Regions from separate parts of the Macrococcus sp. GL_134 genome, predicted to be linked through region 1. Evidence: riboswitches for the same ligand, from Rfam matches in the RefSeq annotation. Region 1 holds a riboswitch; each other region holds the start of a gene.
What was found. A riboswitch is a leader RNA that binds a small molecule or an ion and turns the genes downstream of it on or off. The one in region 1 is predicted to bind S-adenosylmethionine.
Positions count from the first base shown of each region.

Region 1 (7,604 bases):
GCACTTGACTTGCTGTTGAATTGCCTTTGTACTTGCCGTATTGATCCGTATTCTGTATAGACGCCCCGAGGTATTTCAGTCCGAGCGTCTCGCTATAGGCATACTGCACACAGTAGTTCGACTCTGCCTGGATGAAATCTTCAATGACAAAGTCTGTAGCGTCTGCCACATTGCCGATACGCTGCAGCGCTCTTTTAAGATCGTCGTCGTTATAACAAATCATCACACCATAGCCGCCAGCTGTCGGATGATCGTCTGCAGGTTTAATGACATACGGATATTCCCAGTTCGCGAGCTGTGCTTCAAGTTCATCGGCACTGACGATGTCACGCCGCGGCAGAAACTTACCTTTTGTCCAGTCAGCGAGCCGCATCTTGTTGTTCAGTGCGATGAATGTCGGACGGTCGATATAGGATGTTTCAGGGTTTACGTAATCCGTTTCATGAGTATACTGGAAGAAAATTTTCTCACCATTATCTTCTGCTTCTCTTAAGCGGGCATTGTAAGACTGCTCATCTGTATAGATGCGGTAGTTGCCCGGCAGTTCGATGTCTGCTGCAGCAAATAAGGCACGCGTTTTGTCGCCGACAGTGGCCTCATGAAGAATGACAGGCATATCCGCAATCAATAATTCACGGGCTGTCAGCATGTTAGATTGATGTCCTTCAGTCGTCAGCCACGGATTTTTTCCGTATGACGGGCGGGACGTAAAAACTACTTGATCTCCGTACAGTTGATGGAGTGTCAGCGGTAGTTTAGCAGTCAAATTATTCATTCATTTACCCCTTCAGATGTTTGTGTAATTGCTTGATCTCCTCAAGCACAGCGGGTTGCGTAATCAGCTCAACCGCCATCGTCGCCATAATACGGGCACCCTGCAGTAATGCACGGTCACCTTCAGCACTTGCTGCTGCCTGCTCAAATTCATACGTATGGCCGATCAGTGTAGATGGTCCAATTTTGAGATGTGGATGAATCGTTGGAATGACATGACTCACATTCCCTGTATCCGTCGACCCAAAACCAAAGTCATCATGCTGAATCTCTTCACCGTGCAGCGCTGCATGGCGTTCAAACAGGTCATCCAGACGGTCATTCAAGATGAATTCGTCGACGCCGTTTTGAATATGATTCAGTCTGAACTGACCGCCGGCAATGTCAGCGGCTCCTTTGGCGATACGTTCCACTTTGTCAGTCAGCACATTCAAATCATGACGGCTGAGCGCACGCGTATAGAATCGTGCTTTCGTATAATCCGGTACGATGTTGGCACTTGCCCCACCATTTAATATAATACCATGAACTTTGTCTTTCGGTTTAATATGTTGACGCAGCTGTGCAATCCCATTAAAAAAGCTGATCATCATATCGAGTGCGTTCACGCCGTTGAAGGCATTTTCAGAGGCATGCGCACTTCTGCCGAAAAATTCAACTTCAAATACATCAACTGCAAGCGTCGGCACGGTGCGGTAAGATTCATGACCAGGGTGGATCATCAGCGCGACGTCACAGTCATCGAACAGCCCAGCTTTGACGTAAGTCGCTTTTGCGCTGCCGTTGACGCCGCCCTCTTCTGCTGGTGTACCGAACACTTTGATTGTTCCGCCGATGTCATCGATGACGGTCTTCAAACTGAGTGCCGCAAGTACACTGCTCGTTCCGATGATGTTATGACCACAGGCGTGACCTAAGTCAGGCAGTGCATCATATTCCGCCAAAAAGGCGATGGTCGGCCCGTGCTTCTCCGCGGCGTACGTCGCAATGAATCCAGTCGGATGGCCTGCGATATCCCGCTCGACCGTGAACCCTTCTCGTTCCAATAGTTCTGATAGTAGTTGCTGCGCATGATATTCTTCGTTTCCGAGTTCGGGCCGTGAATGGATGTCGTGACTGATCTTAATGATGTCGTCCTGATGTGCCGTGATATAATCTGTAATCCGCTTCGTCTGTTCTGGTGCTGTATATGTGTGAGTTGTCATCAAAAAATTCCTTTCTGTCCACTACTATCAAGAAAAAAAGAGACATTCCTTAAAGATAAGGAATGTCTCTTCTTCTTATCTTCCAGCGCTTCAGCTGTAGGAGTTAGCACCTTGCCTTCAGGTAGGTTGCTGGACGTCATAGGGCCTTTCCCTCGATCCGTCTTGATAAGTGATTTAATTGTTATTGATTACTATATAATGTCTACCGGTATTCGTCAACCTTTTCATTCCGATGTTACCGGCAGATAGATTCTGAACTGTGTTCCAGCGACCGTACTCTCCACTTCAATGCTGCCGCTGTGGCTTCTGACAATCTGCTGTGCGACTGCGAGTCCGAGTCCTGAACCGTTATGGTCAGTAGTCGTATTCGTTCCTCTGTAGTAATGGTCGAATATATACGGCAGCTCTTCTTTTTTGATGCCGTTGCCGTTATCAGTGATGGCAATGACCAGCATCTGGTCATCGACTGTCGTGCTGAGCCAGACGTCGACCATGTCATTATGGGCGAATGCATTCGAGATGATGTTCAACAATACCCGCTTCATCCGCTCGCGGTCAATCATTACGACTGCATCTGTCTGATCCACGTATTTCAAGGGCTGATTGTAATGGTCGATAAAGTGCTGAATATACGGTACGATATGCGTCTTTTCCTTGGTGAATTCAAGGAAATCATTTTTCAGCTGGTACGTCATGTTCAAGTCTTTGATCAGCATATCGATGTACAGCGCCTTGTCCTCAATAATCTGCGCAAAGCGGCGGCGCTCCTCTCCCGAGATTTCAATATCGCTCGTCAACAGCTTGCTGTAGCCGTATATCGAGCTGAGTGGTGTCTTCAAGTCGTGGCTGATTCCTGCAATCCATTCCTCGCGGAGCTTACCGATACGGCTCTGATACGTTTCGTCGAGCTTGAGCTTCGCCGTCAGCTCCTTGATGGATTCATCCACTGATGTATACATCTGGTACTTGCGGCGCAGCTTGTGCTTCCGGTAGATCCTGTCATTGTCCGGAACGACGTAATGCCCGTTCTGCAGCATCTTCACCCAGTCGACAAAATGAACAAGCGGCCGCGTCAGACGATGTCCTGCCAGCAGTGCCAGCGCTAAAATAATCGCGAACACAATCACAGAAAAGATCAAATACCAGAGGAAGAAATTTTTGATGTCCTCCATGAATGCCTGATCTTTGAATATGCCGTACTCATCAAAGATAATCTGCTTGTCCAGCACCCCTTGATTTTTCTGGACGAACAAATAATAGCGGCCATCCCGCATCGTTTCCCGCAGCTGGTAGTCATTGAAGTTATCTCCGTTCAAATCCTGGAACCAGGCGTTTTGGACTTCGGTCGTCGATAAGCTGCCGTGAATTTTCGTCAGCTCGTTTGCTCTCGGGCTCTGAATGAACAGCCCGATGTCATGCTGGTCCATATAGCGTTCCAGCTTCTTGTCCTGCCTGAGGTCAAACATTTCAGCTGACTTGACAATCGGCTTCCGGCTGATCAGCACGGCCTGCCGGTCTGGTGACAGCGACCATGTGCGCATATCCTGAATATAATACCAGTACAGACCGTGGAGCGTTTCACCTTGCTGATTGAATACTTTGAGCACTTTGCCATCATCACCTCTGATGACCAGCATGCTCTCATTGTTCTTCAAAGCCTGCTTAAGGTCATCCGTGATGGTGATCTCCTCACCGTCCAGATGAATCAGCGACTGCATGGTCGATGTCGATTCCGTCGTCAAGTCACCAGTGAGCAGCGTCCCGTCCCAGCGGATTGTCAAGTAGATGAAGAGCGAGATGACTGCTATATTCATCAGTACATACAGCAGCAAAAAGTAATTGATGAAGCGCCACGTAAATCTCCGCCCGATACTCATTCTTCGATGCCTACTTTTAGTATGTAGCCGACACTGCGCACCGTGAGCAGCCGCTTCGGCTCACTTGGATTACATTCCAGCTTCTCACGTAGTTTCCTCACGTGGACCATCACGGTATTTTCATCGACGAAACGATTCTCCCATACCGCTTCGTATATCTGTTCTTTCGTCAGCACTTTGTTCTGATTTTCGTACAAATACTGCATCAATAAATACTGCTTACCGGAGAGATGATACGTATGCCCGTCGACCATCAGCTCCGCCTTGTGCTCATCAAAGAAAAAAGGGATATTGCGGTAATCCCGGACGTAGCGCTCAGCATTCGCTTTGACGCGGGCAGCAAGAATGAGCGGATTAAAAGGCTTGGTGATATAGTCATCCGCACCCGCAGCAAATCCTTTTAATTTGTCTTCATCAGTGACATTGGCTGAGACATAGAGAATCGGCGCCTTTGAAAACGCCCGGATGTGATCCGCCAGCTCGTAACCGCAGCCGTCCGGCAGATTGATGTCCAGTATATAGGTGTCATAATGGATGTGCAGCTGATGCACAGCTTCCATGTAACTCGTTGCAATAGCGATTGGTTCGAACCCTTCTTTTGCGAGAATGAACCGGATCAACTCAGCGATTTCAATCTCATCTTCAACAATCAGAACGCTCGTCATCATCTCACCTCTTTGCCATTTGTTATAGCATTAAAGAAGAAGATATTCAATAGTGCATCAGTAACTTTAAGGTAACTTTAAGGTAAATCCGTTTACGAAATCATTTCATTGTCAGCCCCTGCCATTCATGGTATTATTAATTCCGAGTTAAATAGTAGGAAAAAGAGGTGTCATAATGTCTTTATCATTTATGGACATATTTGAAGATTGGGCAGCGGATTATGATGATGCAGTATCTGGTGAGCAGCCTGAATATAAAGATGTCTTTGAAAACTATGCATTTATGCTGGGAGAAGCAGCCAAGCGTGCACATGGCCGCACCATTGAATTCGGTCCAGGGACCGGTAATTTGACGGCGCTGCTGCTGAACAAAGGACTGGACGTCACTGCGATTGAACCAAGCCCGGAAATGGCTGCTATCGGCGAACAGAAGACAGGACTGACGTTTGAGCACGGTGATTTTCTGCACTACAAGGAGCGTCCTGTAGATACATTCATCAGTTCCTATGCGTTCCATCATCTGACCGATGAAGAGAAAGAAACAGCCATCAAGCGCTATGTGCAGCAGTTGAGTGACGACGGCCGCATCATCATATTGGATACGATGTTCAACAGTCCAAAAGACAAAGAGGATATCATTGCACATTACGCGGCACTCGGCTACAACAGCCTCATTGAAGATCTGAACCGGGAGTTCTATCCTCTGAAAGAGACGATGGAAGGCATCGCACGGCGGAGCGGCTGCGACTACGAAGCGATTCAGCTCAATAAGTTCACCCATCTGCAGCTGCTGACGAAGAAGACTGTCAAGCGGCCGAAAGACTTGATCGGTGATACACCACTCGTTGAACTGACGGCCTTCGAACTGCCTGATAACGTCCGACTCTTTGCCAAACTAGAGATGTATAATCTCGGTGGCTCAGTCAAAGACCGCCTCGGTCGCAATATCATCGAGCAGGCACTGCGCCGCGGTGACATCACAACTGGTGAAGTCGTTGAAGCAACGGCCGGCAATACCGGTATCGGGCTCGCCCTCTCGTGTCAGACTCACGGCTTGAAGCTGCGCGTCTATGTTCCTGAGAAGTTCAGCATAGAGAAGCAGGACATCATGCGTGCGCTCGGAGCAGAACTCATCCATACACCGACGGCAGACGGCATGCTCGGTGCACGGGAAGCGGCGAGAGCTTATGCCGATGAGACCGGCGCTTATTATACGAACCAGTTCGAAACATTAGATAATCCAGCAAGTTATGATAAACTTACAAATGAAATCACTGACGCTGTCGGCAGCGTCGCGATGATCGTCGCTGGTGCAGGTAGCGGCGGGACATTTACCGGTCTTGCTGAACGCTTGAAACCAACCGGCACGAGGACAGTCATCGTTGAACCAGAAGGCTCTATCTTAAACGGCGGCGAGAGCGGTGCACACCGTACTGAAGGCATCGGCGTCGAAGTATGGCCGGCATTTCTCAAACCAGAATCCATCGACGCCATTGAAACAATCAGCGATGACGCAGCATTTGATGCGGTCAAACAGCTGGCACAGCAGGAAGGTCTGCTCGTCGGCAGCTCGTCAGGGGCTGCACTCATTGCCGCATTGAACCAGGCACACCACGTGACAGGTAACATCGTCGTCATTTTCCCTGACGCGAGCGACCGTTATTTATCACAACATATATTCGACTAAGGAGCGTTACTATGAAAAAGAAAACTATGATGATCCACGGCGGTCACACAACAGATGAATTTACAGGAGCAGTAGCCCCTCCTATCTATCAGACAAGTACGTACAAACAGGACGGCATCGGCAACTTAAGACAAGGCTATGAATATTCACGCTCAAAAAACCCGACGCGTTCTGCGCTTGAATCACTAATCGCAGACCTCGAGCACGGTACTGACGGCTTTGCGTTCGGTTCAGGGATGGCAGCTGTATCAACTGTAGTGATGCTGCTGAACGCCGGTGACCATATTGTCGTTGGTTCAGATGTGTACGGCGGGACATATCGAGTCTTCACAAAAGTATTCGACCGTATCGGGGTCAAATCAACATTCGTTGATACGACAGACGAAGCAGCCGTGAGAAATGCGATTACAGCGCAGACAAAAATGCTGTACATCGAAACACCGACTAACCCGCTGTTGAACGTGACAGATATTGCCCGCATGGCAGAAATTGCTCGTGAGCATCAGTTAATCACGGTCGTCGACAACACATTCATGACCCCTTATTTCCAGAACCCGCTTGATTCTTGGCGCAGATATCGTGCTGCACTCCGCAACGAAATATATCGGCGGACACAGCGATGTCGTCGCAGGACTGCTCGTAACGAAAGATGCTGATTTAGCTGAACGTATCGGCTTCATCCAGAACTCAGTCGGTGGTGTACTCGGACCACAGGACAGCTTCCTGTTAGTACGCGGTATTAAAACACTTGCCATCCGCATGGAACAGACAGAGCGAACAACGCTTGAAATTGTCGACTACTTGAATCATAATGACGTTGTAACAAACGTCTTCCATCCAAGCCAGTTGAACGATGCACAGCTTGCCATCCAACAACGCCAGGCATCAGGATTCGGCGGCATGATTTCATTCGACGTCGGTTCTAAAGAAAAAGCAGAAGCCCTTGTGAAATCATTGAAATACTTCACATTAGCTGAATCACTCGGCGCCGTAGAAAGCTTGATTTCAGTACCGAGCCAGATGACTCACGCCTCTATTCCACGCGAACGCCGTCTTGAACTGGGCATTACTGATGGACTCGTTAGAATTTCTGTCGGCATCGAAGACAGCGAAGATTTACTAGAAGACTTAAAACAAGGCTTTGCAGCCATTCAATAAGGAGTGTCAACTATGCAGAAAATGAACGTAGAGAGCTTCAACCTCGACCACACAAAAGTCGTGGCACCATTTGTCCGTCTTGCCGGAATTAAAGAAGGTCAACGCGGCGATGTCATCCACAAATATGACATCCGCTTCAAGCAGCCGAACAAAGAACATATGGAAATGCCGGCATTACATTCACTTGAACATTTGATGGCTGAAAATATCCGCAACCATTCAGACAAAGTCGTTGATA
Region 1 covers NZ_CM174409.1:1,775,204-1,782,807, forward strand. The annotation lists gene ldmS (L-aspartate--L-methionine ligase LdmS) at 1-775, opposite strand, end outside; gene AC3IPL_RS09340 (M20 family metallopeptidase) at 780-1,979, opposite strand; SAM riboswitch class I at 2,052-2,151, opposite strand; gene AC3IPL_RS09345 (sensor histidine kinase) at 2,204-3,856, opposite strand; gene AC3IPL_RS09350 (response regulator transcription factor) at 3,853-4,524, opposite strand; partial or broken gene AC3IPL_RS09355 (class I SAM-dependent methyltransferase) at 4,712-5,113, shown strand; gene AC3IPL_RS09360 (PLP-dependent cysteine synthase family protein) at 5,312-6,208, shown strand; partial or broken gene AC3IPL_RS09365 (bifunctional cystathionine gamma-lyase/homocysteine desulfhydrase) at 6,220-7,366, shown strand; gene AC3IPL_RS09370 (S-ribosylhomocysteine lyase) at 7,379-7,604, shown strand, end outside.

Region 2 (7,604 bases), 690 kb from region 1:
GGCTGACAAGAAAAGAACCGCAGCAAAACAATCAACAGTAAAAAAGCAGACAGTCAGCAGGAAGAAACCTGCTGCAAAAACAGTGCAGAAGAAAAAAACTAAACCGAAAAAACAACATAAGATACGGTTTAAGTGGATTGCCGGATTATTGTTTTTTGTTTTACTACTGGTCACTGTATGGAACATCTTCAAACCATTGCCTGCTGGAATTTCGAAACGCTATGAACCAAGCAGAACTAATGATGTCAAACTGCTGCTCGATAATAGTTATGAGCAGGACGGCACTATGACCTACGACCACCATATATTCAGTGAAGTGTATCAGCTCATCGATGACGCAGAAGATTTTATTATCATGGATATGTTTTTGTTCAATGCGGCTTATGACGGCACGCAACACTTCCCGAAATTATCTGCTGAGCTGACTCGGCACTTGATTGCGAAGAAAGAGCAGCGACCGGACATGCCGATCTATGTGCTGACTGATCCAATCAATTCATTCTACGGGAGCTATACACCCGACCATTACAAGAAACTTCGTGACAATGGCATATTCGTATACGAAACGGACTTGACGAAATTACGTGACTCAAATCCACTCTATTCAGGGTTATGGCGGTCGACTTTCCACTGGTTAGGCAATAGTGACAATGGGACGCTGCCCAATATATTCTCAAAAAAAGAACCTGATGTCACCGTGAGAGGCTATGCACGAATGCTGAATTTCAAAGCGAATCACCGTAAGACCATCGTCTCTGAAAAATCGGCTATCATTGCCAGCAGCAACCCGCATGATTCAAGTGGTCATCATCAAAACATCGCTGTTCAGTTGAGCGGACAGCTGCAGGAAGACTTAATACACAGTGAAGTTGCAGCCATCAATATGAGCGGTGGTAAGCTTGACCGCAGTGATTTTGCGATTAATACGCGCGCTTATGACAATACGATGGACTACGAAACGACACTTGTCACTGAAGGCAAAATCAAAGAATCATTAATTGAATATATCAACCTTGCCAATGATAATGATGAACTTAAAATGGGGATGTTCTATCTCGCTGACCGCGATGTCATTAAGGCGCTGATTCGCGCAGCAGAGCGCGGTGTCCATGTGAAGGTCATACTTGACGTTAACAAAGAAGCATTTGGTAAAGAGAAGCCGGGTATTCCGAATAAGCCTGCTGCCCATGAACTCGTGGCAGGAAGTAATGATCGCATTCAAGTAAAATGGGCAGTGTCACACGGCGAACAGTTCCATGCGAAATACATTCTGCTGACTGATGACCGCAATAAGGAGTCGTCTTTATTTGTCGGCAGTGCCAACTTGACACGCCGTAATATCGGTGATTACAACATGGAGACAGATGTTATTATTACGGGTCGATCAGATCTGCCGGTATTTAAGCAGCTGGATTTGGACTTCGACGCCAAATGGACCAATGATTACGGGCATATCACCGACCACTATGAAGTGAAAAAAGATGCGTCGTTCCTGAAGACAGTGCTCTATCGAATACAGGAATTCACAGGGTTATCAAGCTTCTAATCAAAAAAAGTGATTGACAGGCTCTATGGATGTTTGCAATAATGCAATTAACTTAATAAAAAATTATCAAGAGAGATTGAGGGATATGGCCCGATGACATCTCAGCAGCGGACTCATTTGAGCACTGTGCTAAATCCATCAAGCGAGGCTTGGCAGATAAAGGGACGTAAAACGACTTTCCGGCATCTGCCGGAAAGTCGTTTTTTTATTCAGAGGAGGAAGTTATGGCAATCATTGAAATCGAGCATGTGACCAAACAGTTTCAAACGAAAAAAGGCATCGTTGAAGCATTGTCTGACGTGTCACTGACTATTGAAAAAGGGCAGATATTTGGCATCGTCGGTTATTCCGGTGCAGGTAAGTCGACGCTCGTCAGATTGATCAACAAATTAGAAAAGCCAACTGCAGGACGCGTCATCATCGAAGGTGAAGATATAACAAGTCTCAAACAGGCATTACTACGTAAACGCCGTCAAAACATCGGGATGATCTTTCAGCAGTTCAACTTGTTTCGTGCGAAGACAGTGGAGGATAACATCAAATATCCACTCAAGCTGACGAAGAAGTACTCAAAAGCTGATATTGATAAGCGAGTCGATGAATTATTACAGTTCGTCGGACTGCTGGATAAGAAATATGACTATCCAAGTCAGCTGTCGGGTGGTCAGAAGCAGCGTATCGGTATCGCACGAGCACTTGCAACGAACCCTGATATTCTTCTCTGTGATGAAGCGACGTCAGCGCTTGATCCTGAAACTACAGATGAAATCTTGAGGCTGTTGAAGCGCATCAATGAAGAACTGAATATTACCATTGTCCTGATTACTCACGAAATGGAAGTCGTAAAAAGTATTTGTGATGAAGTCGCCGTCATGGAAAAAGGTAAGATTGTTGAGCAGAACAAAGTATTCGAACTGTTTACCAATCCTGTCCATCCGACGACAAAACGTTTTGTTCATTCTGTGTTGAATGATGATATTCCGGCTGAAGTAGATGTCAAGTCACGTCAGCTATATCGCTTCATCTTCAATCACCAGCAGATTCTGCAGCCGGTGCTCAGTCGAATCGGTAGAGAGTTCGATGTTGATTTCAATATTTTGTACGGCGGGATTACAGAGTTGACAGATAAGCTGTTCGGTAATCTACTGATTGAAGCAGTCGGCAATGAGGTGAATATTCATGATGCACTGAATGAGCTGACACGTCATGATATTCAGATTAAGGAGGTTAACGGCTTTGAAAACTGATTTAACAGAATTCTATCCGGTCATTATTCAGGAAACAATCAATACTCTGATAATGGTAGGCATTACTTTAGTACTTGCCGTGCTTATCGGTCTACCGCTTGGCATCATTCTCTATGCCACGGGAAGAGGACATGTGCTTGAGAACAAAGTAGTCAATATCATTTTGAACTTCTTTATCAATACGGTTCGACCGATCCCTTTCATCATCTTCCTGGTGGCATTGATTCCAATTACAAGGTTTCTTGTGGGGACTACAATCGGTATATGGGCAGCCATTTTCCCGATGACTCTCGCCGCTTCATTATCCATTGCCCGCGTCGTAGAAAATAACATCATCTCAGTGGATAAAGGCGTCATTGAAGCGGCTGAAGCAATGGGCTCATCTAAATTCGATATCTTATTCAAAGTATTAGTTCCAGAAGCAGCAGGATCTTTAATTCTCGGTCTGACTTTCACCACGGTCTCGCTCATTGAATTTTCCGCAGTGGCAGGCCTTGTTGGAGCAGGAGGTATCGGTTATCTTGCTTTTACGTATGGTTATCAGCGATTTGACGTGGCAGTGATGTTTGTCACTGTATTGATACTGATCATCCTCGTACAGATCACACAGTTTATCGGCAATAAGATTGCAAATATATATACAAGCAGATTATAAGGAGAGAATCATATGAAAAAATTATTATTATTAGTGTTGACTACAGTACTATTACTGGCAGCGTGTGGTAACAAAGATGAAAAAGAGAAAACGATCAAAATTGGCGTCACAGGTGTAGACGGCAAAGTATGGGATGTCGTCAAAAAGAAAGCTGAAGCTGACGGCATGAAAATTGAACTTGTTGAATTTCAAGATTACACAGCACCGAACAATGCGTTGAACGAAGGAGATATCGACTTGAACGCCTTCCAGCACTTCGCATTTCTCGATCAGTTCAAAAAAGACCACAACATGGATTTATCTGTAGTCGGTACAACAGTATTTGCTCCACTTGGTGCATATTCTGACAAAATCAAAGATATTAAAGAATTGAAAAAAGGCGATACTATTGCCATTCCAAACGACGTCACGAATCAAGCACGTTCATTGAAATTATTGGAAACAGCAGGAGTCCTCAAATTAGCTGATGATTTTGGCTTGTTCGGAGATCCTTCCAAAATCACTGAAAACAAACTAGACCTGAAAATCAAAGCGATTGATGCACAGCAGACACCACGTGTATTACCGGATGTGGCTGTAGCTATTATCAATAATGGTGTAGCAGGTAAAGCAGGAATGAATCCTAAAGATGATCCGATTTACCGCGAAGACCCTGAATCAGAAGGTGCTAAACCTTATATCAACGTCATCGCTGCTAAAACAAGCGACAAAGATAATAAAGATTACAAAAAAATCATCGAATATTATCATTCAGATGAAGCGGTAAAAGCAGTTGAACAAGATTCAAACGACGGTGAAATCGTCAAAAAATTATCACAGCAAGAGATTGATGAAATTGAAGACAGCTTGAAATAAATTCTCGACCACCTTTTATAGAAGAGGTGGTCTTTTTTGTTGATTATTGTTGGAAATCAAGGGGTATTCCAGTATTATATAGTTATCAGAAAATTTAGATAGGAGCGATTTACTTGAACAACCAGCAATTATTAGAGAAATATGCAAGTGTCATCGTCAAAATAGGATTGAACGTCCAGCACAATGAAATTGTAGTCATCGATGCAGATATCAATGCATCATCATTAGTGCGACCGGTTGTCAAAATCGCTTATGAGCAAGGAGCGAAAAAAGTCATCGTCAACTATTCAGATATAGAAGTCATCAAACATACATACGATTATCAGACGATAGAAACATTGCAGGAAGTACCGGATTATATCAAGCAGGAAATTCAGTATTATGAAGATGAAAAGGTAACGCTGCTAAGCATTACTAGTGTGTCACCGGAAGCACTGAAAGATCAGCCCGCACAAAACATTACGGCCCGCAGTAAAGTGATGATGAAAGCCAACGAAAGTCTGTCAGATAGTCTCGGTAACTTTAAGCAGACATGGTGCATTGCAGCCTATCCGTCTGTTGAATGGGCGGAAATGGTGTTCCCCGACTTATCAGGTGAAGCAGCGACAGACGCGCTTCTTCAAGCCATCTACAAAGCAGTGCGTGTCGATCAGAATGACCCGGTGGATGCATGGAAATCACATATTGATCATTTGAACAAACGGGCAGAGTGGCTGACACAAAAAGGATTCGATCGGTTACATTACAGCGCTCCGGGAACCAATCTGACAGTGGGGCTTCATAACAATGGTAACTGGCTGAAAGCAGGCAAAGTCAATAAACAGGGAACAGAGATTATTGTCAATATGCCGACAGAAGAAGTCTATACGACACCTGACTGGGAACGTGTGGACGGCTACGTCTCAAATACACTGCCGCTCAGTCTGTCTGGTAAGATCGTGGATGATTTCAAGCTGACTTTTGAAAATGGTTCAGTTGTTGATTATGAGGCTGCAGTAGGTTATGAAACATTGAAAAACTTACTTGAAATAGATGAAGGCGCGAGACGCTTAGGTGAAATTGCATTAGTGCCAGTTAATTCCCCGATCTACGAAAGCGGATTGTTATTTTATAATACATTATTCGATGAAAATGCATCATGCCATATAGCACTCGGCAGCGGATTTGCTGAAGTCATCGACGGTGCAGAAGACCAATCGATACAAGCTCAAGTCGAGATGGGCATCAATGACAGCTTGACGCATGTTGATTTTATGATTGGGAGTGACCAGCTGGATATCGACGGTATCTACAAAGATGGTACAAGCGAACCGATATTCAGACAAGGCCGCTGGGTTGAATAGGGAACTTCCTCTTCATTGAAGAGGAAGTTTTTTAATGAATTGCAGCCTGCATGACAACAAAACTGAAACTTGATATGCAAATGAATGACCATTCATGATTGTTGAGATCTTATTAATGAGGCATGATCATACTAAAAGATGCATGGAGAGGTTGAAAAATAATTTAAGATCCATCATTAGCCATCACGTCTGTGACAGCTATTAATGGATCTTAAAGAAAAGAAGTCAATGCCATGATCTGTGAGATATATCGTATGAACAACTGTTTATTGATCATGCCGCCTGTTTATTATGCGGGTCATTATTTCGTGTAATGGACGAAGTGATATTTGCCGCCTTCAATACCGAGCTGCTGATAGAACCCTGAAATATAGCGGGCATTGGAAGAAGCCCACATGACATCTGTCGCATATTGTGAGTCACCAGGTGATGACGGATTCCAGCGCATCGTATAAAGTGTATTCTGTGACTCTGATAAGAAGCCGTTGGAAATAAATTCAGCACCGCCGATAATGGCTTTTTCAGGGGTATCCCAGCCGACATTGGCTGCATATTGAGCACCGTATTTCAGTGCGTTGTGATCATAAGCACCGACACCGAACATGTTATAGAAACGTTTGTCATTCGGTTCACCTTTGACTTTCAGGCCATTGGCCAGCTTGCTCCTACCTTCAGCCGTCTCAAGGAATGCATGTGAAATCAAATAGATTTCATTGATACGATAGGTTTCACTAGCTGTCTTGAATGCCTGACCTCGGCCTTCAAGAATCCCTTTCCCTTTTAACAGGACATTCAACTGTTCAGCCGTCAGCCCTTGAGGTTCATTAAGCACAAGGAATTGATATTTATTAACGGCATCACTGATCAAGCGTTCAGTGTCGACATAGTCTTTCACCAGCTTGATATCAGCGTCTTTCCATTTGACCCCGTTGGATATTTGAGGGCTGGGATTGAGCTTCATCTGATGATTAAGTGCGTCTTTTAAAGTGACAGGCACAGTTGTATGAGTCACTGCAGCTCCTGGAAGGATAGGAGCTGCAGGTTCGACAGCTGGCTCTTCAGATTTTACTTCAGTTTGTTTCACTTGGACTTTTTCTTGAACTTGTTGCGGTTCTGTCTTAGGTTGAGGCTTCGCTTCAGGTTTCACCTTTGGTTGTTTCACTGTAACATTCTTATCTGCTTTGACCCAGCCGGTTGCTCCTGCTGTGAATGTTCCGTATAAGTAGGTATCTTGACCTACTTTGAGGGCTTCAGCGACTGTCATTGTTTCATTTTTACCTGCCCGGTCTATCACTTGTCGTTCAGTACCAGCAGGAACGTTATAAATTTTAGTGCTTGTGCCGAATGTAATGGTCTGTTCCTTTGGACTTACAGCTTTGACCGGCTGTATTGTTAGATCCGCTGCTTTGACGTAGCCGATCGCATTGTTAATATTTTCTGACGTCTGTACTCTATAATACGTTTCATCTTCGATTGTGACTTTGTCGTTGATATACAATGTATAGTTTGCATAATCTCCAGCCACTTTTTTTGCCAGCATTGTTTTATTGGTCACAATGACGGCGTTGGTATTTTTAATGTTACCTACGCGTAGATTCTCAGCTGCAGACACATGTTGCGACAGCAGTAACATCGATACTGCGGTTAAGCCTAATGTTCTCCTTAAATACTTCATATATTACCTCCGTCAGCTAGTTAAAAACAGTATACATGAAATAACATGATATCGGGCTGCTTTTACAAGATTTTAATAATTATCTATTCAGTCGAATCATATTGCGATAAACAATATCAGCGATCAATTCAGGCGGCTCTGCACAATGATTTTGAAGCCAGAAGAAAATAATACCGAACTGGCCGCCCAGTGTATAGTTGACGAAGTATTTGGGATCCTTCAAAGAAGCATTATCATTGATGGATTTCGTGTAGTTCATTCGCAGTGTTTTGATTAATTTCTG
Region 2 covers NZ_CM174409.1:427,575-435,178, forward strand. The annotation lists gene AC3IPL_RS02320 (phospholipase D family protein) at 1-1,546, shown strand, start outside; SAM riboswitch class I at 1,607-1,709, shown strand; gene AC3IPL_RS02325 (methionine ABC transporter ATP-binding protein) at 1,777-2,793, shown strand; gene AC3IPL_RS02330 (methionine ABC transporter permease) at 2,783-3,448, shown strand; gene AC3IPL_RS02335 (MetQ/NlpA family ABC transporter substrate-binding protein) at 3,461-4,303, shown strand; gene AC3IPL_RS02340 (aminopeptidase) at 4,417-5,646, shown strand; gene AC3IPL_RS02345 (N-acetylglucosaminidase) at 5,948-7,321, opposite strand; gene AC3IPL_RS02350 (TetR/AcrR family transcriptional regulator) at 7,401-7,604, opposite strand, start outside.
Region 2: it holds a riboswitch for S-adenosylmethionine, as region 1 does, so the genes downstream of both, AC3IPL_RS02325 (methionine ABC transporter ATP-binding protein) here and AC3IPL_RS09340 (M20 family metallopeptidase) in region 1, are expected to answer to the same signal.

Region 3 (7,604 bases), 260 kb from region 1:
AACAATCGCATGTCTTACTGCATCGACAGCCTGCTGACCTTCTTCTACTCTAAAGACACCGAGTCCTACTTTTGGCATGACATTGCCATTATGAAATGTAACTGCTGATTCCATTTGAACACCCCTTTTTTTAGTTCTTATCATATACCCTGATACTACTAAAAAAAACCGACCGATTACGGCCGGTTGCTACTACGGATTCAAATGTTCAATATCATCGCGTATCAATTCTAGTTCATCCACTGAATATTGAAACCTTCCGTGGAAGACATATTTCTCAAAGAACAGTTCAAGCTCGTCTTCACCGACGACCACTTTGACGTTCTTATCTCTTGAGTAATTGTTCATCGTCCCGGAATCATGACCTTCTCTGTTGAAGTAGGCAATGGATGTGACAGGATATTTCAGTTTGAATGTTTCTTCAACGAGTTCTGCCCGGCGTTTCAAGTCTTCAATGTTATCTCGTAATGAGCGGAAATAGACAGCGCCTTTCTCCTCATCTCGTTCCATCGCAAGTGTCTGTTCGATGTAAGGGTCGATATCCAGCAGACTGAATATATGTTCAAACATCGGTTCCTGTGAGAACTGTGTCTGATCTACGCCGTGATAGATATGCCCTTTCCAGTAATGCGAATCAATGATGTATACACCTGTTCGTGTCAATACGATGTGGGCAATTTTCTCTGTCCGCTTCAGATCACGTCCGGGAATAAAGACATTGGCAAGGACATGCATATCTTCAGGTCTGATTCGTTCGTTTCGGACAAGACGTTCTTTGAGCTGAATCAATGTCAGATCCGTCAAATACTCGCCACCGTTTTTGGACAGATGTTTCAAGCTGTCGATTTGAATGGCTTGTTTAGATACTTGTTCATCATAGATCTCTTTCTGCTGGGCGAACGCTTTTTTCTGTTCAAGCCGTTCTTTCTCAGCTTTGTCCTGCAGTTCTGCTGACAATTTCTGTTTGTCATCTGCATGCTGATCGGCCAGTCTCAGTCGTTCACGTTTTGCTTTGCTGTTAGTAACGATCCAGAGCACTAAGAACAGCAGCGCCAGAACACCGAGCGCAATAATAATGTAATGAAGCGGTGTAAGTTCAGTCATGAAATTCTCCTTTGTATATATAGGTTTATTCATATTATAATCAAAATTTACGTTTTCTTCAGTATTATTCATAAAATTTCATCTGATCAATTTTGAGAATATTACTCTTTTTTCAGCCGAACTCACAAAAAAACGGAAACCCGTTCAAGGTTTCCGCTGTCTAAGATGTTATTGAATCGCTGCTTTCAAGCTGTCGACTTTGTCTGTCTGTTCCCATGGCAGCTCGACATCTGTACGGCCGAAATGTCCGTAAGCAGCTGTCTGCTTGTAGATCGGACGGCGCAGATCAAGCATCTTGATGATACCTGCCGGACGTAAGTCGAATGTGCTGCGTACGGCTTCTACAAGTGCTGATTCTGAGTAGTCGCTTGTACCGAACGTATCGACAGAAATCGATACAGGATGAGCCACACCGATCGCGTAGGCTAGCTGTACTTCTGCTTTGTCAGCAAGCCCTGCCGCTACGATGTTCTTCGCGACATAACGTGCTGCATAGGCGCCTGAACGGTCTACTTTCGTTGCATCTTTACCAGAGAAGGCACCGCCGCCGTGACGGGCATAGCCGCCGTAAGTATCAACGATGATTTTACGGCCTGTCAAGCCTGCATCCCCTTGAGGTCCACCGATAACAAAACGTCCAGTCGGGTTGATGAAGTATTTCGTTTCGTCATCGATCAGTTCTGCGGGAACAACAGATTTAATGACGTGCTCTTTAATGTCCGTCTGAATCTGCTCCAGCTCAATTTTCTCATGGTGCTGAGAAGAAATAACGATTGTATCGATACGTTTTGGCTCGTTATTCTCATCATATTCAACAGTGACTTGTGTCTTACCGTCCGGACGTAAGTAGTCAAGCGTACCGTTCTTACGCACTTCTGTTAAGCGACGTGCCAGTTCGTGTGCCAATGAAATCGGCAGCGGCATTAAGCTCTCTGTTTCATTACATGCATAGCCGAACATCAGCCCTTGGTCACCTGCACCGATAGATTCAATGTCAGAATCAGACAGCTCTTCGCGGTCTTCAAGCGCACGGTCAACACCTTGTGCGATGTCTGGAGACTGCTCATCAATCGCAGTCAGAACAGCCATCGTCTGGAAGTCATAACCATATTTAGCGCGCGTATAACCGATTTCTTTCACTGTTTCACGCACGACTTTTGGAATATCGACATAGGTCGTTGTTGTGATTTCGCCGGCAATGAGTGCCATCCCAGTGGTCACTGATGTTTCGCATGCAACACGTGCTTTAGGGTCCCCTTTTAAGATTTCATCAAGAATCGCATCTGAAATCTGGTCAGCAATTTTATCCGGATGTCCTTCTGTCACTGATTCAGAAGTAAATAGTTTACGATCTGCCAATTTAATATCTCCTTTTTCTATGAAAGTTATACGGTTTATCCATAAGAAAAGCCTTCTCCACAATTAAGAGAGAAGGCTCGATTAATACAAGTCCATTCACTCTTATCGTTCAGATGAAATCTGCAAACGGTTTGGCACCTTACTTAAAAGGTTGCTGGGCTTCGTAGGGTCCATGTCCCTCCACCACTCTGGATAAGAGAATCCGCAAGTAAGATAATACTAAACTATTTGTTAAACGTCAATAAATTTAAGAAATACATAATTTTCTGTCTTTAAAAACTGCTTGAGAATCTGCCGTGATTAGTATAGACTATTGGGTCTGTTATGTTATACTATTTGATGAAACTGCTTACATTGCAGAAACTATTACTGGAGGATTATAACATGAACGATACATCGACGTATAATGAAAATCTGGATCAATTACTAGCAAAACCTTCTACTAAAAAACAGTTGTCTCGCACTCAGCTGATTCAGGACATACTGGATAATGGTGAAGGTGTTCTTACAGACTCAGGAGCAGTAAAAGCAGAAACAGGAAAATATACGGGTCGTTCGCCTAAAGATAAATTTATCGTAAGAGAAGCTGAAACTGAAGATAAAATTGACTGGAACGCCATCAACCAGCCCATCGAAGAGGACGTCTTCTTGAAACTTCTCGACAAAGTGACTTCTTATTTAAACACAAAGGACAAAGTCTATGTCTTTAACGGGTATGCCGGCGCCGACGCTGCGACTCAGCTGAAACTGACTGTCATCAACGAAATGGCATGGCACAACTTGTTCGCCCGCACGATGTTCATCCGTCCCGAAACGACTGAAGAAGGATTGAACATCTCACCTGACTTCACTATCATCTCAGCGCCGCACTTCAAAGCTGACCCCGAAGTGGATGGAACGAAATCCGAGACATTCATCATCACAAGCTTCAAACACAAAGTCATATTGATCGGCGGAACTGAATATGCCGGCGAAATGAAAAAAGGAATCTTCGGTGTGATGAACTATTACCTGCCAGATAATGACGTGATGAGCATGCACTGTTCAGCAAACGTCGGCGAAAACAAAGACGTCGCCTTATTCTTTGGACTATCAGGTACTGGTAAAACGACGTTATCAGCAGATCCACAGCGCAAATTAATCGGTGATGATGAACACGGCTGGAATGACAACGGAGTCTTCAATATTGAAGGCGGATGCTACGCGAAGACAATCGATCTGACGCGTGAGAAAGAGCCACAGATCTATGATGCCATCCGTTACGGCGCTATTTTAGAAAACGTCAAAGTAGATGAGGCCGGTTTCCCTGACTACGAGGATAAATCATTGACTGAAAACACACGCGCCGCTTACCCGATTGAAAATATCGATAACATCATACTGCCATCTATTGCAGGGCATGCGAAGACCATCATCTTCCTGACAGCAGACGCATACGGCGTACTTCCTCCTATCGCTAAATTAAATAAAGACCAGGCAATGTACCATTTCTTAAGCGGATTTACATCAAAACTCGCTGGAACTGAACGCGGCGTCACAAGCCCGCAGCCGGTATTCTCGACATGTTTCGGCTCACCGTTCCTACCGATGCATGCGACCGTTTATGCGAACAAGCTCGGTGAACTGATCGATAAACATAATGTCGATGTCTACCTCGTTAACACTGGCTGGACCGGCGGCGAATACGGCGTAGGTTCACGCATGAACTTGACCCATACACGTTCAATGGTCCGTCGTGCCATCAGCGGTGCATTGAAAGAAGTAGAATATAAGACAGATGAGGTGTTTGGATTAAGCATCCCTTCCCACGTACCAGGTGTCCCGAGCAATATTTTAATGCCGCGCGATGCATGGGTGTCTCACGAAGCTTATGACGAAAAAGCGAAAGAACTTGCAGTGATGTTCAAAGAGAACTTCAAAAAATTCGGAGACCGCTCAGCTGAAATTGAAGCGCAAGGCGGATTCACTTACAAAGGCGAATAATAGTAAATATGGTATCGATCAAAAGGCCCTGATGAGCTACTCATCAGGGCCTTTTGATCGATCCTATACGATTATTCCACAGCAGTCATCCATTCTATTATTTTACGAAGTGTCTTCCGTTCATTCGGCGGTGTAAATACATGTTCCTCTCCTTCGACGATATGCATCTCATAAGGAACACCCAGATGTTTCAGCCGGTCTGCTAAAGTATACGCATGCTGTAGTCCTACCTGCTTATCGTCTGTGCCATGAATAATCATCACGGGTGGACTTGTCGAAGTAACGTGCTGATAGCCGTTTCGTCTGTCGTATGCCGCTCTATCCACAGTAGGTTTGCCGATCAATCGCTTCATCATGCCGCGCAGATCCTGCCGCTCTTCGTACATTAAATAAATGTCAGTGACACCACTATGACAAATAAAAGAAGTGGCACCGACTTCCTGATAAGTCAGCAGCCCTTGTATACCTCCTCTTGAAAAACCAATGAGATGTACAGGTACATCAGGATAATGGGTCTTCAATATACGCACGAGTGCCCGCACGTCTTCCAAGTCTGCCCCGCCAAATTCATCTTTGCCGTTATCATTTCTTGTGCCTCGGTAATAAGGAGCAGCGACCAGTGTGTGAGGTCCTGCAAACTGCATCAGCCGGACCGGTCTCACCTGTCCGACACCTCCTTTACCCCCTCTTAAATAAATAACGATGCGTTTCACTTCTGCGGCATCTAGAATCAATGCTGATACGACGAATTCATCCGAATAGTAATCCACTTCATTCAGTTGTCTGTCACCATACCATGCAGCAATGGGTGTTGCCTTCAGCCACATGACGTCACCTCTCTCACTATATAATTGATGCAGTCATCATCAAGCAGTCTGCTGCGATGGTCTGTTATCCGGCGGATATCATCGACCAGTACCGGACCATACGTCTCGTAGTAATGTTCCCGTCGCTCCATATGGCTTAGTTCTGCTGTGAAAACATCTTTTGAAAATGGTGGATCAGTATAGACAGTATAAGTCGTCATGTACCGGAGCGACTCGGTACGGCCGCCTGTCTCCTCAAATAATTCGCGTCTGGCAGCGTTCACTGTTGATTCATCAGCCTCCCGCTTACCGCCCGGAAATTCGATACCGCGCTCTTTGTGATGTGTGAGTACAAGCTGTCCTTCATATGTCGCAATAATCAGCACATGGTCATGAACCGGTCTGTCCTGCTTAAGTACCACTCTATATCCTAGTTCATCGATAAATTCCATAGTCTATCCCCGTTCACCCCTCTATGATAAAATGATACTATCAAAACGTATGAGGTTATTATGAAGAAAATCATTTATATTATCATTATTCTAACATTAATGACAGTCGGTTGTAGCAAAGAAACACCTGCCCCTAGGACGAAGGACGAAACACTGAAACAACTACAGCAGTCCATCAAAGCCATCGATAGTCTGAGCAGTGAAAGTGAAAATAAAACGACGGTTATATATAATAAGTTCACAACACAGTTTACTCAAAAAACAACAAGTCAGACGAATACATTGGATGAATTCAATTCAGCAGTGGAAGCGGATAGCAACCATTCACGCTATCCGGTCCACAGCTACCGTGTTTATATTAAGGGTGGTGTACTAAGAGCCGATCCGGATCCATCATACCTCACTTATCAGGCAAGACGTGCGGATACGAAGTACATCGAAGCGGCTATCGCCGATATTTTCAATTTGAAACACATCGTCCAGGGCGTCATTAAACCATCAGCTGACGACGTGTCGATCGATGAACAAGCCATTCATTACAAAGGCACTGGGGCAGTCATGAAAGAGCTGTTTGAATACGGGCTTGTATCATCAAGCATGAACCAGATAGAACCTCTCTCTGACTTGAAAGACTTAACTGTTACATCCGGCAGTTACAGCATCCAGTACTCTCCTGTCAAAGTATATCCGAAAACATTGACCTTCCAAGTAGAGGTCACAGCGACCATTGACGAAGACCCGGTGATGATTAAGATGGAACAGACGACAGATTACTACGATTTCAACAAAACAAAGGTCACTGACCTGACAGAATAGAGGAATGAAATGAAACAGCTATTAATTTCATGTATTCAGTTTTACCGACGATATATTTCACCTATGACACCGCCGGCATGCCGCTTCTATCCGACATGTTCACAGTACGGTATAGAAGCGATTGAAACGCATGGGGCACTGAAAGGAAGCATGCTGACAGCAGCGCGCATCAGTAAATGCCACCCCTTCCATGAAGGCGGCTTCGACCCGGTGCCACCGAAAAAGAAAGCTAGCACAAAGGGAACTCGGTGACGAGTTCCCTTTTTTTATATATGCAATCCATCTTCTTTCAATACGGTTCCAGCCGCTGCACATCTACTTGCGGAAAACTCATCGTCATCATACCTGCTGAAATGGTTTCCTCCCAGTCTGCATAATCTTGTATAAAATAAGTGCCTTTCGGTGTGATGTCAGGGATTGTCCCCATCTCCTCAGCAAGTGCTGCTGTGAAATATTTACTTAATCCGAATTCATACATACCGCCGATAATGATTCTCTTATCAGGCATTGCTTCTTTCAACATCAATACAGGATATGCACCGCCAAGCCTTGAATATTTCGCGATGATGATCTCAACGCCTGCTGCAGTATATTTCAGTATGTTCTCTATACTGTCAGCAGATTCATCGATGGCAAGCGGCAGCTGTCTGTATCGGTGATAGAGCGCAATATCACTGAATGGTTCTTCGATGTAGTCAATATGGTATGTGAGACATGCTTCTAGTACAGGGATGTCTCTTTCAGTCAGACTGCCGTTTGCATCGATACAGATAGCAATGTCTGGATAGCGCATGCGGAGCTGTCTCACTGTCGTGACGATATCATCGGTCCATTTAACTTTGACCCGGTTCGTCAAGTGCTCTGGAATATCTCGATGGATCGTATACCCTAACGGCACTGTGACCGGATGGCGGTCGTGGAAGTACTGCCAGCCGATATAATCAAACAGTGCTATCGCATGAGGCGTTTCTTTAAACTGATACAATGCGTTTCCAAGTGCTGCAAAACTTTCAAATGACGTTTCTTTTATAGCATTGAATATCGTCTGGACAGCTGCTGCTACTGTGCCAATAGTTTCAGTATG
Region 3 covers NZ_CM174409.1:1,517,989-1,525,592, forward strand. The annotation lists gene AC3IPL_RS07805 (aldo/keto reductase) at 1-114, opposite strand, end outside; gene AC3IPL_RS07810 (nuclease-related domain-containing protein) at 193-1,104, opposite strand; gene metK (methionine adenosyltransferase) at 1,273-2,463, opposite strand; SAM riboswitch class I at 2,563-2,662, opposite strand; gene pckA (phosphoenolpyruvate carboxykinase (ATP)) at 2,848-4,446, shown strand; gene AC3IPL_RS07825 (alpha/beta hydrolase family protein) at 4,518-5,273, opposite strand; gene AC3IPL_RS07830 (NUDIX domain-containing protein) at 5,264-5,704, opposite strand; gene AC3IPL_RS07835 (hypothetical protein) at 5,765-6,520, shown strand; gene yidD (membrane protein insertion efficiency factor YidD) at 6,530-6,772, shown strand; gene AC3IPL_RS07845 (enolase C-terminal domain-like protein) at 6,810-7,604, opposite strand, start outside.
Region 3: it holds a riboswitch for S-adenosylmethionine, as region 1 does, so the genes downstream of both, metK (methionine adenosyltransferase) here and AC3IPL_RS09340 (M20 family metallopeptidase) in region 1, are expected to answer to the same signal.

Region 4 (7,604 bases), 600 kb from region 1:
TTCAGCAATCATACGAGCGATGCCTCAGCTGCACGACGTGCATTTACTGCATTTGGTGCAGTCAACGTAGTTGTCCTTGTATTGATGCTTGTGCCCGGTATGTTTGAGCGGTGTTATCCATTTATCAATGCCACGCTGACCCATCAGATAATCGTCGCTGTTATACTTCTTGCAGGATTACTGCATGTGATGTACACACTGCACAAACTAAATAAAATTCGTAATCAACATGACAAACAGTATCATCGTATCAAACATTATGAAAAACTAATCTAACAAAGAAAAGAGTGATAATAATGGAAGAACAACAACATGGACTTTTTGCTTTACTTGAAAAATATCTCATGGGCCCTATGGGGAAAATTGCATCATTTAGATTTGTCCGTGCTGTAATGGCAGCAGGGATGGCGAGTATCCCGTTTACAATTGTCGGTTCGATGTTCTTAGTATTAAACGTCTTACCACAGACATTCACATTTCTTGAAGGATTCTTCAACAATACGTTCTTCAGAATCAGTGACTTATATATGCTGGCGAACAAGGCAACGATGGGTATTCTTGCATTATACTTCTGTCTTGCCATCGGTTATGAATATACAAAAACGTTCGTTGAAGATGAAGGTATTAACGTCAATCCACTGAACGGTGCGTTACTGTCAATGATGGCATTTTTCATGGCTATTCCTGAACTGATCTTTAAAGACAGCAAGATATCTGTAGTCAATGTCCTCAATGATAATTCAAAAATTATAAACGGCTGGGAAATGGGAGACGGTGTGACAAGACTCGGTACAACAGGGATTTTCACAGCGATTATTATGGCATTTGTCGCAGTGCAGCTCTATCGTCTATGTGTTAAGAAAAACTGGGTCATCAAAATGCCTGAAGCAGTGCCGGAAGGAGTATCGCGTTCATTCACAGCGTTGATTCCTGCATTCTTAGTCGCATTTGCTGTCATCATTATTAATGGTGTTTTAGTAGCACTAGGCACAGATATTTTCAAATTAGTCGCTGTTCCGTTCGGTTTTGTTGTTAACTTAACGAACAGCTGGCTTGGTTTAATGGTCATCTACTTCTTAATTCATGCGTTATGGATTGTAGGTATTCATGGAGCAAACATCATTTCTGCATTCCTGACACCTATTGTCCTCGGCAACATGCAGTCAAACTTAGACGGTGCACATATTCCGTTTGCCGGGGAATTCCAGAATTCATTTGTTATTATGGGCGGTTCAGGTGCAACACTTGGACTCTGTATTTTCATCGCGTTCCTTGCAAAATCAGAACAACTTAAAATTCTTGGCAAAGCATCACTTGCACCAGGGATATTCAATATCAACGAACCATTGATCTTCGGTCTTCCGATTGTCTATAACCCATTCCTTGCGATTCCGTTCTTCTTGGCACCAATGGTTTCCGCAACAATCGGTTACTTCGCGATTAAATTTGAATTCATCAGACCTATCATTGCACAAGTACCATGGCCATCACCTATCGGTTTAGGTGCGTTCATCGGAACTGCAGGTGATTACTTTGCAGTACTAGTAGCACTGATTTGTGGTGTCGCATCATTCTTAGTATGGCTGCCGTTCATCAGAATGTACGATAAGAAATTGGTCGTACAAGAACAAGGCGGAGAATCAATCATCTAGTAACATAGAAGAACATATCTAATGATAGATATGTTCTTTTTTATCAAATGACTTAAGGAGGAACAAAGATTGGCTATATTATCAGAGAATTTCTTATGGGGTGGTGCAACAGCCGCCAATCAATGTGAAGGTGCGTATCAAGAAGGTGGCAAAGGCCTGTCCATCGTCGACAAGCTGCCTGCTGCAGAGGAACGTGTCAAACCATTGTTTGACCCGGCGCATCATATCAATGACACGTTCGACTATTATCCGAGTCACACATCAATCGATATGTATCACTCTTACAAAGAAGATATCGCATTGTTTGCAGAGATGGGATTTAAGACATATCGGTTCTCAATCTCATGGCCGAGAATCTTCCCGAAAGGAATAGAAGAAACACCGAACGAAGAAGGGCTGAAGTTCTATGATCGGTTGTTCGATGAACTGGAACGATACAACATCGAGCCCGTCGTCACACTTAACCACTTCGATACGCCGTATCATCTCGTAGAAACTATCGGTGGGTGGCGCGACCGGGCAACGGTTGACCATTACGTCAAATACTGCACCGTGTTATTTGAACGCTATCAGTCACGCGTTAAATACTGGCTGACACATAACGAAATCAATATGGTGCTGCATATTCCACTCATTGGCGGCGGATTGATCTTCGAAGAGGGGGAGAACAGAAATCAAGTGATGTATCAGGCAGCACATCATCTGCTTGTAGCAAGCAGTCTGGCAACAAAAGCGGCAAAAGCCATCAACCCGGACTTTCAGATCGGCTGCATGCTTGCATCAGGAGAAGTGTATGCCAACACTTGCCATCCCCATGACGCCATGGCAGCTATTAATAAGAATCGGGAACAGTACTTTTTCACAGACGTCCAGTCACGCGGGTATTATCCGACATATACGAAGAAACTCTTCCGCAAGCTGGGTGTGGAGATACAATTTGAAGCGGAAGACCAAGAAATATTGAAGGCATATACCGTCGACTTCATTTCTTTCTCGTATTACGCCAGCAGATTGGTCAGTGCTGATCCTGAAGTCAACCAGGCAGCGCAGGACGGCAATGCCTTCTCATCACTTGAGAACCCATATCTTGAAAAGACAGAATGGGGATGGCAGATCGACCCGGTCGGACTACGCGTGACGATGAATCAAATCTATGACCGCTACCAGAAACCATTGTTCATTGTAGAAAATGGACTCGGTGCTATAGATACAATGAATGAAGATGGAACTATTGATGACGATTACAGAATTGCGTATATGGAAGAACACTTGAAAGAAATGATTAAAGCAGTAGATGACGGTGTTGAACTGTTGGGTTACACATCATGGGGCTGCATTGATCTTGTATCAAACAGCACAGGACAAATGTCCAAACGTTACGGCTTAATATACGTCGATTTAGACGATCAAGGAAACGGCACACGAAAACGACTGAAAAAGAAATCATTCGATTGGTATAGGAAAGTGATAGAAAGTAACGGCGAGATATTGGAGTAACAAAAACATATAAGGCAATCAGCTTCTTAGTAAAATAACTCTTAAGCCAGAAAATTTATATTAAAATTTTCTGGTTTATCATTAGAGATAAAAACAAAGAATCAATGATTGAATTGATGTCTAGTTTTAGTCGCTAGCTTGTGTAAAAAAAGTGTAAAGATATAAAAAAAAGAGATGTAAATTATTTCAAAATGTTATAAACTAAAGATGTCATACAATAAATAGGAGGATTAACATGCCGACACCAGTACTTGTCCTATTATTACTGCTGCTCATTCCGCTTGCAATCATGTTCCTGATGGGGAAAGGTGCATCACTGATCGCCGGATATAATACGATGAGTCAAGATAAGCAGCAACAATATGATAAGAAAAAATTGTGTCAAGGTATGGGGATGTTTCTATTAGTTTTAAGCGGCTTGTTAATAGCGTTCTATCGGTCGGGCTCTGACTGGGGACTATATATGCTACTAGTATTGGTGTTTATCGGGAGTATTGGATTCAATAGTTATATGTTTAGAAGTAAGACGTTCAAACGAAACTACACAAACAAAAGGAGATAGTCAAATGAAAAAAGTCATGGCAGTACTACTCGCGTTATTGATGTTAGTCGCATGGTCAAGTCCAGCAGACGCAGCACAGCTCGGTCAAATTAATCTGAAGAACAAAACCACCATCAAAGCGATGAAGAATGGAACGATGACGTTCAAAGGCGTTAAGCTTGGGAATACCATCAAAACTGCTAAGAAGAAGTGGGGCACTGATTATTCAGGTGTTAGAAGTCAGTATCAATACTACGATTATTCGTTGAACTTTGACATGGAAACAGACGATGACTATGACACGGTTGAAGCGTATTTCACAGGACAGCGCGGCAATAAAACGGCAGACTACAAGCTGAAATATATTGATTATTACGGGACGTCTACTATGCTGAAGTATAAAGATATGACGAAATACTGGGGTAAACCGGATTTCAAATATGTATCGGCCAGCGAGGAAGTGTATTTCTTCGGACAGACAGGATTAGTATATGATAACGATAACGGATCGTTCGTGGGTTATAAATACGTCGACAAAGCAACAGTGAAAGCAATTAAGAAAGCATTTTCGAAATAGAGCAAGTGCACTGAGTCAGCTAACTGAAGTTTGCTCAGAGTGAAGAAACAGTGATCAGAAATTGACAACATAGCCATTGACCACTTTTCCTATAGATGATATGCTGTATAACAATTAAATAACTTATAAAGAGCAGACGGAGGGAATTGGCCCTGTGAAGTCTCAGCAACCAGCTTATGCACGGTGCTAAATCCAACAGGTTCGCCTGAAATATGAGTGTATACTTTGATACCCCTCTTTTTCAGAGGGGTATTTTTTATGGGAGGAATTAAGATGTCAAATGAATTCAGAAGAGGATTGGAGCAGCGTCATGTGATGATGCTGAGTTTTGGAGGAGTGATCGGTACGGGGCTGTTCCTCAGTACAGGTTATACACTGCAGCAGGCAGGACCGGTCGGCACAGTAGTCAGTTATCTCGTCGGTGCACTGCTCGTCTATATGGTCATGAAATGTCTCGGTGCACTGGCTGTCAAGCATCCGGATGTCGGCGGCTTTCATACATATGCCAATATCTATATCAGTCCGTCCGTCGGTCATGTCGTTGCCTGGAGCTACTGGCTCTGCTGGACGATCGCAATCGGCTCGGAGATCACAGCAGGCGGGATATTGTTTCAGAAATGGTTTCCGGATTTCCCGGTCTGGCTCTTCAGCCTGATTTTCATCGCTGTTATCATCGCCATCAATCTGACGTCAAGCCGCATTTACGGTGAAGCGGAGTTCTGGCTGTCACTCGTTAAAGTCCTGGCTATTGTAGCGTTCATTCTGATCGGCTTACTGATTCTGTTCAAGGTGCTGCCATCCTCGCTTGAACCTGTCACTGCAGGAGAGCAGTTATTCGATGTGCCGAACGGTCTTTTCGGTATCTTCATCACGATGCTGGCGGTCAACTATGCCTTCAGCGGCACTGAACTGATTGCAATCGCAGCCGGTGAGACCAAGAATCCTGAGAAAGTGATTCCGAAGACGATTCGCGCGACTGTCTGGCGTTTAGCACTGTTATTCATCGGGACGATTGTCATCATGGTGCTGCTACTGCCGACGGACAAGGCAAGTCTCCTGGAAAGTCCGTTCGTCTCTATTCTGGATAGTGTCGGTGTACCGTATGCAGGCGATATCATGAACTTCATTATTCTGACGGCCCTGTTATCCGCCGCGAACTCAGGCCTTTATGCTGCGAGCCGGATGCTGTGGAGCCTGTCAGAACAGGACCATATCCTGCCGGTCGCGAAGAAACTGAGCAGTAAAGGGATGCCTGTCAATGCCACACTCATCAGCTTGGCAGGTGCGCTGTTAAGTCTGTTATCCAGCGTCATCGCGCCGACGACGGTCTACCTCGTCCTCGTTTCAGTCGCAGGCTTCGCAGTGGTCGTTGTCTGGATGAGCATCTGTCTGTCACGTATCAACCAGCTGAAAGCAGAAGGCGTCACGCAGCGTTCAACCTACATTCTGCCGGTCACAGCCTTCACCTTGTGCCTCGTCTCATGTATCGGTGTCCTCTTTGACCCGAACCAGCGACTCGCGACACTGATCGGCCTGCCGTTCTGCCTCATTGTCTGGCTGATTCACTACACCTTCACACAGAAGAAAGGAGACGGAATCCATGAAACTGCAAGATAAACTGAAAGAGACGATGACTATCCTGGACGGCGGATTCGGCACGACAGTCGAGCAGTTCGGCTACGACGTCAAGCATCCGCTCTGGTCATCGAACTTGATCAAGCATCAGCCGGAAGCGGTATACAATGTCCATAAAGCCTTTGTCGACAGCGGCGCAGACATCATTCTGACCAATACGTATCAGGCAGCTGTACCATCATTCCTGAATATCGGACTAAAAAGAGAAGATGCAGCTTACTACCTGCAGCAGGCAGTGACACTGGCAAGACGTGCCGCAACAAATCAGACCATCGTCGCAGGCTCACTCGGACCGTACGGCGCGATGCTCGGTAACGGCGCAGAATATACGGGCGATTATCAGCTGACCCAGGAGGACTATATACATTATCACAAAGAACGCCTGGACATCCTGATAGAAGCAGGTCTCACAGTCTTCGCCTTCGAGACCATCCCGAATATAGAGGAGATCAAGGCAATCAAGACGCTGCTGGAAGACTATACTGACATCGAATGCTGGCTGTCCGTTACGCTGAAAGATAGCGCTCATCTGTCTGACGGGACAAAGCTTGAAGAAGCATGCAACGTCGTTAATACGATAAAGAACGTCTATGCATTCGGCGTCAACTGCACGAGTGTCAAAATCATCGATGCAGCGCTTGAAAATCTTCTGGAGCACAGTAAGCATCCACTCATCCTCTATCCGAACGGCGGCAGAAAATATGACGCAGTGAATAAACGATGGATTGACCAGACGGACAGTTCGCTGGTAGAAGCGGCAGTCGAGTGGCAGGAACAAGGTGTGAAAGTTATCGGAGGATGCTGCCAGGTGGGACCGGAGGAGATAGGGGAATTGAAAGAACTAATTAAAGAATGATATCTTGAATTATCAGTATACTGCTCACAAAATCGGTATGGCTATGCTGAAATACTTGTTCACAAAAGAATTTGATGAGCAGAATATTATGAAGAAGCAGGTTATGCATACGAAATGGTACTGGAAACAGATTGAAAATTATTTATTCGGCATTATACCTGATGAAATCAGAAATGAAGTGTTTGTGAAGAAAGAAAATATATAAAATAATAAGATCCTGCATATGATAGCAGGATCTTTCTTACGAATTTTTGTTAAATGTATCTTTAATATTGTTATAATATTGTTGACAGATTGTAAACTGAAAACAAAAATGATGTTTTATTGAGAGGTCAATAGTATGAATAAAAAGCAATATTCCGCACGTTTAAACGGTGCAAGTTTTCTCCACAGAGAACTGAAAATAATAGCACCTTTAAAACTTAATGGTATGTCTGATAAAGAAATACGTGAGAAAGTCCTTAATGAAAACTTATTTCAAGTAAAAAAAGTCCTAAGTTCTGAAAGACTCTTACCTTCTATAATTGATAGAGCAAATGCTTTGGACGATTATTTATTAAATAAATTCTTAGAAGCCGATTTATCTACTTCTAAAATGATTAACTTATTGGCAATTGTTAAAACAGAGCGACTATTCCACGAGTTCATGAATGAAGTGATTGCCGAAAAATTTAGGACAAATGATTTTCAATTAGAAACTAAAGACTTTAATATGTTTTTTAATCATAAAATAGAACAAACAGAATTTGTAGCTAATCTATCAGATGAAAGTATTAAAAGATTAAAAAGTATATTTAAAGGTCTCCTTTATCATGCTGGTTATATAAATAAAAGGAATGGTACAGA
Region 4 covers NZ_CM174409.1:340,100-347,703, forward strand. The annotation lists gene AC3IPL_RS01920 (hypothetical protein) at 1-276, shown strand, start outside; gene celB (PTS cellobiose transporter subunit IIC) at 297-1,652, shown strand; gene AC3IPL_RS01930 (6-phospho-beta-glucosidase) at 1,722-3,149, shown strand; gene AC3IPL_RS01935 (DUF3784 domain-containing protein) at 3,385-3,711, shown strand; gene AC3IPL_RS01940 (hypothetical protein) at 3,716-4,267, shown strand; SAM riboswitch class I at 4,388-4,486, shown strand; gene AC3IPL_RS01945 (amino acid permease) at 4,541-5,884, shown strand; gene mmuM (homocysteine S-methyltransferase) at 5,868-6,758, shown strand; gene AC3IPL_RS01955 (hypothetical protein) at 6,763-6,963, shown strand; gene AC3IPL_RS01960 (DUF1819 family protein) at 7,099-7,604, shown strand, end outside.
Region 4: it holds a riboswitch for S-adenosylmethionine, as region 1 does, so the genes downstream of both, AC3IPL_RS01945 (amino acid permease) here and AC3IPL_RS09340 (M20 family metallopeptidase) in region 1, are expected to answer to the same signal.